DNA from 2 places in the Bradyrhizobium sp. LB11.1 genome. Region 1 is predicted to be linked to the other one. Evidence: predicted binding sites of a transcription regulator. Region 1 holds the regulator's gene; the other holds the start of a gene.
The links. Region 1 encodes LexA, which represses DNA repair genes until DNA is damaged. Its sites were predicted from a motif close to TGTTCNNNNTGTGTTCNG; they were not measured.

Region 1 (4,559 bases):
CGGAGCGCCACTTCAATCTCGGCATCAAAGCAAATTGCGGATAATCGGCCATTCGAGCCCGGAAGCGCACGCTCCGCGCCAGTATAGCCCTTTTGCGTCCGCCCTCCCGCTCGGCTAGAAACTTGCCGACCGAGTCTTTCGACTTGTAGCGGGAGTTCGCCGTGGCCTTGATGCCCGTTTCCGATGCGCTTGCAGCAGTGCTTGCGGGTGCAGCGCCCATGGCCGAGGAAATGGTCGCGCTTGACGCGGCTTTCCATCGTGTGCTCGCGCGCGACGTCGCGGCGCGGCGGACGCAGCCGCCGCAGGCCATGTCGGCGATGGACGGCTATGCCGTCCGCGCAGCGGATGCGGCCGAGGTCGACGCGCAGCTCATCGTCATTGGCGAAGTCGCGGCCGGCCGGCCGTTTGCAGGAACTGTCGGTGCCGGCGAAGCCGTGCGGATCTTCACCGGTGGCGTCGTGCCCGAGGGCGCGGACGCAGTCGTGATCCAGGAGGACACCCTCGCAGACGGCAACCGCATCACGATCAAGGAGGCAGGCGTCACCGGGCGGCACATCCGCCCCGCCGGCATCGACTTCTCCGAGGGTGACGTGCTCCTGCGCAAGGGCGTCCGGCTCACCGAGCGCGATCTCGCGCTGGCCGCCGGCATGAACCATCCGAGCCTTGCCGTTCGGCGCCGCCCGAAGGTCGCGATCCTCGCCACCGGCGACGAGCTGGTCATGCCGGGCAGCACGCCGGGCCATGGCCAGATCGTCTATTCCAACGGCTACGCCCTCCATGCGCTTGCCCGCAGCGAGGGTGCCGACACCGTCGACCTCGGGGTTGCCGCCGACACGCTTGCGGCGACCACCGCCGGCATTCGCCGCGCCCGCGAAACCGGCGCCGACGTCCTGATCACGACGGGTGGCGCGTCGGTCGGCGACCACGATCTGGTGCAGCAGGCACTAAGAGCCGAAGGCATCTCGATGGCGTTCTGGAAGATCGCCATGCGGCCGGGCAAGCCGATGATGAATGGGCAGCTCGGGGCGATGCGGGTGATCGGCCTGCCCGGCAATCCCGTGTCATCCTACGTTTGTGGGTTCCTGTTCCTGGTGCCGCTGATTCGCGCGCTGTCGGGCCGTTCGGTCGTTCACCATCGCCGCGAACACGCGGTGCTCGGCCGCGACGTCGGCGCCAACGACCAGCGCGAGGACTATCTTCGCGCGCGCCTCGATGTGCGTGATGACGGCACGCTGGTAGCGCATCCCGTCAATCACCAGGACTCCTCGCTGCTTGCGAATCTCGCTGCGGCACAGGCACTTCTCGTGCGCGCGCCGTTCGCGCCGAAAGCCGAAGCCGGCACGCCTTGCGAGGTGCTGCGACTGCCCGTCTGACCGCTGTGTTCGCGTGCGCTCCGCGAACTTAAGCGCGTTCACGGTAAATTAAGCAGTTGCGGAACATGTATCGAACATATAGTGTCCGTTCATGATTTGTTTCGAGCATGTAGCGGCTTATTGCTGAATTCAGCGTCTCGGAATCGGACGACATCAACCGGGGGATTTTGGTCGAGATGTTAACGCGCAAACAATACGAGCTCCTGCGGTTCATCAGCGAGCGGCTGAAGGAAAGCGGCGTGCCGCCCTCCTTCGACGAGATGAAAGATGCGCTCGATCTGCGCTCGAAGTCAGGCATCCATCGTCTGATCACTGCGCTCGAGGAGCGCGGCTTCATCCGCCGCCTGCCCAACCGCGCTCGCGCCATTGAAGTGATCAAGCTGCCTGAGCTCCAGGCCGCCGCCGGCAGCCGCCGCGGCTTCACGCCGAGCGTGATCGAGGGCAATCTCGGCAAGGTGCGAACGACCTCCAGCCTGCCCGCCGACGAAGGCGAGCGTCCCGTCGCGGTGCCCGTGATGGGCCGGATCGCGGCCGGTACACCGATCGAGGCCTTGCAGACCCGGAGCCACACCATCAGCGTCCCGCCGGACATGCTGGGCTCGGGCGAGCACTACGCGCTCGAGGTGCGCGGCGATTCGATGGTGGACGCCGGCATTCTTGACGGCGACATGGCGCTGATCCAGCGCAACGAGAGCTGCGACACCGGCGATATCGTGGTCGCCCTGATCGACGACGAGGAGGCAACCTTGAAGCGCTTCCGCCGCCGAGGCGCCTCTATCGCGCTCGAGCCGGCGAATTCAGCTTACGAGGTCCGCATCCTTCCACCCAACCGGGTGAAGATCCAGGGTAAGCTCATCGGGCTTTATCGCAAATACTGAGGCGGTTGCGCCCTGCCGGCGGCAGGCCGCGCGTCAACAATTCGAGCGGACGATTGTCCGCTCCGGCTGGATAGTCTTTCTGGTTTCGCACAGATTATCCGGCCACCTCTCCGGCGCGACATCCTCGGCACGCCGCAACGAAGCACCGATCGCTTCGCAGGGCTTTGCGAGACCGAGGAGACAACCATGCGCAAGATCATTTTGGGCGCCGTCACAATGGCGCTGATCGCAGCATCAGCGTCACAAGCTTTCGCGTCGCAGCCAAAGCATCACGCCCGCAGGGCGTCGCGGGCCACGTGCGAACAATTCCGCGGTGCCCGCAATGCCGCCGAACAGCAGACGCAGCCGACCTGGCAATATTCAGGCTGGTCGGCACCGGCCGACTGCTGACGGAGAGCCTCGAAGAATGCGCAAGCGCAGGCTTTGTTCCTCCTGCATTTGAAAAAGAAAATGTGATGGCAAGCTGCGGACCCGAGCCGCAGATTTGCCCACAACCAAGCAGACGCTTGCAGGCTTCCACTCTGATAGAGGCCTGCGCCTCCGAGACAGAGGCGCGGGTTGCTATCCTGATTGAGGAGCACCCGATGTGTGACTACAGCCTGCATGCCGTCGCGACGCGTCCCGCAGAAGTCGGCGAGACGATCGTCGCGACAACGTTCCGCGGCACCTCGACGCGCGGCTTCGCTTCCGAAGCCGACATGTCGGTCGCGGTCTGCCTGCTGCCGGGAACGGAGCTCGCCTTCGCCGACAACGTCCGCTACGACAATCGCTGGATCTGGACGCGCACCATCAGCTCCCGCGTCGGCAAGTTCGGCAAGGTCGATCCGCACATTCCGGATCGCCATCACGACGCGATCGAATTCCCCGACGGCAAATACGTGCTGGTGACACAGCTGGTCGAAGGCCAGCGCGCGACCGTGCTGCAGCTGCCCGTGACCCAGCCGCTCGGCGAGCGCGGGCACAAGCCGCAGATCACCGCTGACAGTCGCCCGACGCCGCCGCGTCTGCCAATCGCTTGAAGCGTGGATCTCAATCCTCGGCCTGAAGGTCGGCCTCCGATGGCGTTGCGTCTTTGGAGCGCGGAGCCGCCGATCGTGGCATGAGGGCCAGTCCGGACTCTCCATCGCCGGCAGCTGCCGGCGACCAGGGTCGGCTTGTGCCCTTCGCTCTCACCGCCGCGATCGCAAAGCCGCCGCCACGCCGTGTCAGCGCGAGCGCGCCCTGGCTCACCAGACGCGGCCGATCCACCACCATCGCGGCGCAATCCGGCGGCGCCGGCCGGGCCGTCACGACCAGTGCAGCACGGCTGCAATCATCTGCCAGCGCGTCGATACGCAGTGCCAGCGCAATCATGCGGCCGTCGGGGAGCGGCGTCACGCAGCCGGACTCGTCGCACGACACGCCTTCGCTCAGCGAGGCGCTGCCCGCATCGCGCGGGTCGGCGTCCGCCGCGAGCCACTCCTTGAGCAGGAAATTGTCCTTGCTCGTCCTGATCAGATGCAGCTGCCCGTCCCTGCCCCGCACCGCGACGGCGTGGCCGTCGCCGGCAATGAGAATGTCGGGCTGCCGGACCGACAGACCCCAGATCGTTGCCGCCACCAGCACGCATGCGCCGGCCCAGCGTAGCGGCGTGCGCAACAGGCCCATCAGGATGAGCCCCAGGCTTGCCGCGACCAGCGGCGCAGTGCCGAAGGCGCCGACGTGGCCGATAGCACCCGGCAACGCCGCCACCCAGCGGGTGACCACGATCATCCAGTCGATGCCGATCCCCATCAACCACCAAAACACGCCGTCGAGCCCGAACGGCGCCGCGAGCAATCCCAACAGCCCGGCCGGCATCACCAGCGCCGAGACCACCGGCATCGCCCCGAGATTGGCGAGCACGCCGTAGGGCGTGACGCGATGAAAATGGAAAGCGGCATAGGGCGTCGTTGCAAGCCCCGCGATCATCGAGGCCATGAACAACATCGCGATCTCGCGGCCGCCCCATAGCGCGATCCGCGCAGTCGTCGAATGATCGGGTGATGCGAACAAGTTCGGCATGCCGATCTGCACCAGCGCGACGAGCCCAAGCGTCGCCGCGAACGACATCTGGAAGCTCGGGTGCACCAGCGCTTCCGGCGCGACCGCGAGCACGATCAGCGCTGCCACCGCCAGGGTGCGGAACGTGATGGCGCGGCGATCGACCATCACCGCGATCAGCACCACCGCGGTCATGAAAAACGACCTTTGCGTCGCAACCTCCGCGCCCGAGAGCAGCAAATAGAATGCGGACGCGAGCAGCGCCGCGGCGGCGGACCATTTCTTG
Region 2 (4,559 bases), on a different contig from region 1:
ACCGGCGGCGCAGCGCGGCATCCAGACCGGCGACGTCATCCTCAATGTGGGAGGCAAGCCTGTCACCAATATCGCCGACGTTCGCTCCGAGCTGGCGCAGGCCAAATCGTCCGGCAAGAACAGCGTGCTGCTGCAGGTGAAGAACGCGGAGGCGACCCGGTTCGTCGCGGTGCCGCTCGCCTGATCTCTTGTGATCTCTTGGCCTCTCACTTGGCCTCGACGGCAAATTCAAGAGGCGGCCTGCGGGCCGCCTTTTTCGCGCGCGCCTTTCGAGATACCCACAGGCCGCCGATAACATTCTCGTCAACGGCAGTAATGATGACGGGTTCGTCCGAAAAAGCCGCGTTCGCTCGTCAGACTTTGGAATCGCGTGTTGTGCCTTGGCGGCCATGACGACGCCGAGGCAAATGCAGGAGTGGAACTTCGGACGTCCGGCCGCTTTGTGGAACCGGCCGGTGGTTCGCATTTGATCGGTGCCGACATGGATCGATTGAAGCTCTCGCTGAAGCTTGCGCTGCTCGCGGCGCCGCTCGTGCTGTCGGGCGGAAGTGCAATGGGGCGCGATGACGGCCGCTTCGCCGATTCGCCGCTGAAACCCTGGTTCGACAGCCTGCGCAGCCATCTCGGTCCTTGCTGTTCGGACGCCGACGGCGTTGCGGTGGCCGATCCTGATTGGGACTCACTTAACGGGCACTACCGGGTCCGTCTCGATGGAGAGTGGGTCGAGGTCCCCGACGAAGCCGTAATCACCGAGCCGAACCGCGCCGGCCGCACTATGGTCTGGCCGGTCAAGACGGCGTTCGGCGTTTCGATTCGCTGCTTCATGCCCGGCAGCATGATCTGACGCCGGTCGGCGTCACCGTTTGGCGGATTTGCGTTTCGAGTTCTTCTTCTTGGTTGTCTTCTTTTTGGACGCCTTCTTCTTCGACGCCTTCTTCGGCACCTTCTTGCCCTTCTTGCGCGCCTCCGACAGGCCGATGGCGATCGCCTGCTTGCGGCTCTTCACGCGTCCCCCGCGACCGCCCGGTCCGCTTTTAGCGGTACCCTTCTTGTAACGGCGCATCTCGCGCTCGACATCACTGCCGGAGCTACGCGAGTAGCGGCGCTTCTTTGCCTTGCGTGCCATCGATAATCTCCCTTAGCCCAGGGAAAGAACCGTATTGCTGACGCAACGTTCCAAGCGCGCCGGCCGCGTTCTCTAGAAGGAGTTGGCGAGCTCGATCTCTGCCTCGAGCACCTGGATGCGGTGCGCGGCTTCGGCAGAGGACAGACCTCGGTCGTATTGCGCCGGCTGGTAGGCCTCTTCGCTTAGCCGCTTTAGCCTCAGCCCTTGCGACCGGGTCATCTGCTCCATGAGAAAAGCCTTGGCGTCGTACTTCCTCTGAACCTGCATGTCGCTCCCCATTCGGAATTCATGGCTTGACTATATGTTCTTATTTTGTTCTAACAAGCCATGGATAACAGAATTAATGAAATTCGACGTAAAATCAGCGCCTTGAGGCTGGAAATGGCCGAGGTCGAGGCGTCCGTGCGCGATCTCGTCAATCGCGACCGTGATTGCACCGAACGGGCCCGGGCGCAGATGGATCTGCGCCGGAAAATCAACCTGCTGATCGGCGAATGGAAGGCGGCTGGCGGCGGCGACGTGTTGCCCGACATCCGCGACCGGATGCGCCTTCGTCCGCTGAAAAGCGAGAGCAGGCCGGCGCGCTGCTGAGGCGTTCGAGAGACGTGGTGGATGGAGGCAGGCGGTGGACGAAGACCCGGACGCCTACCGGATTCTGAAACTCCGCGCCGAGATCCTCGAATTGGGCTCTGCGATCCGGCAATTGCAGCGTGAGGGCCTCGACGATGCCGCGGCCCAACTCCTGATCGCGCGCAAGCGGGCGCAGCTCGACAACCTCGTGAAGAAAGCTCAGCCGGCGGCCGCCTTTAACATCACTGACATCCGACGCAGATAAAGCGGTCGCGCAACGCGACATGCCGGAGCTCGTCAATGCCGGATGCCGAAATGGCCGCCCTGCTGCGGGCGGTTCTCGATGAAGTCTGCGCCGACATTGCTCCGTCTGATACCGCGACGCGCGAGCGCGTTGCCGCACGACTGAGTGATCTTGTTCGATCGGGGCGCTGCTCGGTCGACGAGTTGAAGCGAGTCGGTCTGAACGCGCTGAATAGCGCGCCGACGATGTGGCGCTGAGAGAATATGGCTCCCGGACAAGAATGCTGTTTCAAGAACGATCGACCTGCCGTCTGCCAGGCGCACTGGTTGCTGATTGAGACCGGCATCGCCAAGGGCCGCAAGATGACTTCCTACATGTGGTGCTCGATTAGGGTGTAATCACCGGGCGCGAAGGAAGGTGCCGCACCGAACCCAGTGCGGCGTGAACCAAGCGCAGAAGAGGTCTTCGAACGTGCAACAAAAAGCCCCGCGTCGTCGCTGGGCTTTTTTGCCGCGAGTCCGTGCTTACTTGCTCATTCCGTTCTGGGGCTTGGTCATGCTGCCGCCCTGATCGCTGCCAGGGCCGGAGCCGCCTTGGCCGGACGCGTCGGGAGCAACGGTCTTCTTCATGTTCGCACCCGTCGTGGTCTGCGACATAGACGAGTGGTGCTTCTTGTGCGATTTCGCCTCAGCTGCGAGGGGCGCGGCGGCGAGGCCGGTTGCCAACATCACGGCGAGAGCGAGCTTGGTCGTCTTCATGTGAGGGAACTCCCTGAGTTGAATTGACGCAGGCAGCCAACCGCCATTCGCGGCAGGAGTTCCGAACAAAGCGTTGCAAGCATTTCACGCGCGCTTCAAGATTCCTTGTCCTCGTTGAGGATGAACACGACGCCCGTGAGCGCGGCACCGATGGCAAACGTCCCGACCATCGTGCCGACAAAGACGAGGGCGGCCGCACGGCCGCTGTGATTCAGCAATTCTGCAACGGCAGGATTGGCCAGAATGAGTGCAAGCGTGAAGGCCAGACCGAGGGCCGCGCCCATCATCGCATGCGTCATCAATTTGATGACGCCGGTGGGAGAGATCAGGCTTGGCGACTTCTTTGCGCGCATGGAACTGCCTATCGATCTGGCATGGAAACGCGCGCGGTAATCGCGGGTTCCATTACGCATGAAGGATTTGTCATCGCCCGCTTCATCCGACGTTCATGCCGACCTTGCGAGGATGCATGCCATCAACACGGGAACATTCGATATGGGTAAGGTGGTCTTTCTCTATCGCTCGCTGGCCTACCGCAACGCGGCGGCCGACATGTTGCGCAAGGCGCGCGAGCTTCCGCACGGTGTGGAGCGCAGAGCCGCCCGCCGTTACGCAACAGCCTTGCGCGATCTCGCGCAAACGGAAGCCTGGCTCGAAGGGCGCGTTGCCGATGAGCCGCGGCAGATGCCACGACTTAAGCTGGCTGCGTCGCGCTAACCCGACGCGCGCTGGAGTTCGGGAGAGGTGCCGGCCTCCAACTTGTCCTGCGCAGCCGACGTTGCCGTGCTCTTGCGCATCAAGGGGATTTCGAGACGGCATAACAAGCCCTCCGAACGCCAATCGAATTGCGCCTGTCCGCCGAGCTGGGATTCGACGCTGGCCAGCAGGCTTCTTGTCCCGAAGCCGCGCGATTTCGGCGTCCTCACCTGCGGCCCTCCGGTCTCCTCCCAGGTCAGCGTCAGGAGATCGTTCTCGGCCTGCCAGCCGATCGCGAGCCGCCCCGACCGGGTCGAGAGCGCGCCGTACTTCGCCGAATTGGTGAAGAGCTCGTGCAACGCCAGCGCCAGCGTCTGAGCAGTCGCCGGCAGCAATTGCACCTCGGATCCTGCTAGCTCGATCTGTCCTCCGAGCGAGTAGGGCGCAAGCTCTTCCTCGATCAGCTTGGAGAGCTCGGCACCCTGCCAGCTCGACAGCGACAGGATAGTGTGCACGCGCGCCAGCGCGTTGATGCGGCCCTCGACGGCATTGACGTAAGCCTTGACCTCGTCGGCGCGGGTGAGGCGCACGATCGACTGCGCCAGCGCCAGCGCATTCTTGGCGCGATGATCGACCTCGCGCGCCAGCAGGTTCTGCCGCTCCTCGGCGCGCTTGCGTTCGGTAATATCGACGGTGACGCCGCTCACCCGCACGACCCGACCGCCCGGATCCACCGTTGCGGCCGCCGTGCCGACGCACCAGCGGACATCGCCACCGGGCCGGCAGACGCGAAACTCTCCTTCATAGGCGTGCACGCCGGTATTGAATGCGGCAATCGCCTCGCCGAAATGGTCGACGTCATCCGGGTGCAGCAGCGCCTGGATGTTGGCCGAGGTGACATTGAAGGTCTCCGGCGTTACGCCAAAAATGCGATACTGGCCCTCGTCCCACATCCAGTCGCCATTGGCCCAGTCCCAGTCCCAGGATCCCATCTTGCCGGCGGCGATTGCCATGCTGCGCCGTTCTTCGCTCTCGCGCAGCTTTGCGGTGGAGTTCTCCAGCTCGGCAGTGCGGGCGCGGACGCGATCCTCGAGATCCTGGTTCAGTCGTTCGAGCTCGCGCGTCTTGCGATAGAGCTCGGCAAACACCTTGACCTTGGCGCGCA

Region 2: a site for LexA is predicted at 1,429-1,446, ahead of ABIA96_RS02680 (DUF3072 domain-containing protein). Genes of this name have one in related genera too.

What each region holds. Positions count from the first base shown of each region.
Region 1 covers NZ_JBEPTH010000005.1:323,264-327,822, reverse strand. Annotated here, with positions in the region: gene ABIA96_RS15835 (molybdopterin molybdotransferase MoeA) at 162-1,373, shown strand; gene lexA (transcriptional repressor LexA) at 1,550-2,251, shown strand; gene ABIA96_RS15825 (hypothetical protein) at 2,438-2,641, shown strand; gene ABIA96_RS15820 (hypothetical protein) at 2,836-3,270, shown strand; gene ABIA96_RS15815 (ComEC/Rec2 family competence protein) at 3,281-4,559, opposite strand, start outside.
Region 2 covers NZ_JBEPTH010000001.1:589,647-594,205, reverse strand. Annotated here, with positions in the region: gene ABIA96_RS02695 (Do family serine endopeptidase) at 1-184, shown strand, start outside; gene ABIA96_RS02690 (hypothetical protein) at 482-844, shown strand; gene ABIA96_RS02685 (DUF6496 domain-containing protein) at 857-1,126, opposite strand; gene ABIA96_RS02680 (DUF3072 domain-containing protein) at 1,199-1,393, opposite strand; gene ABIA96_RS02675 (hypothetical protein) at 1,508-1,717, shown strand; gene ABIA96_RS02670 (hypothetical protein) at 1,752-1,961, shown strand; gene ABIA96_RS02665 (hypothetical protein) at 1,997-2,197, shown strand; partial or broken gene ABIA96_RS02660 (protease) at 2,246-2,314, shown strand; gene ABIA96_RS02655 (hypothetical protein) at 2,465-2,698, opposite strand; gene ABIA96_RS02650 (hypothetical protein) at 2,794-3,051, opposite strand; gene ABIA96_RS02645 (hypothetical protein) at 3,164-3,415, shown strand; gene ABIA96_RS02640 (sensor histidine kinase) at 3,412-4,559, opposite strand, start outside.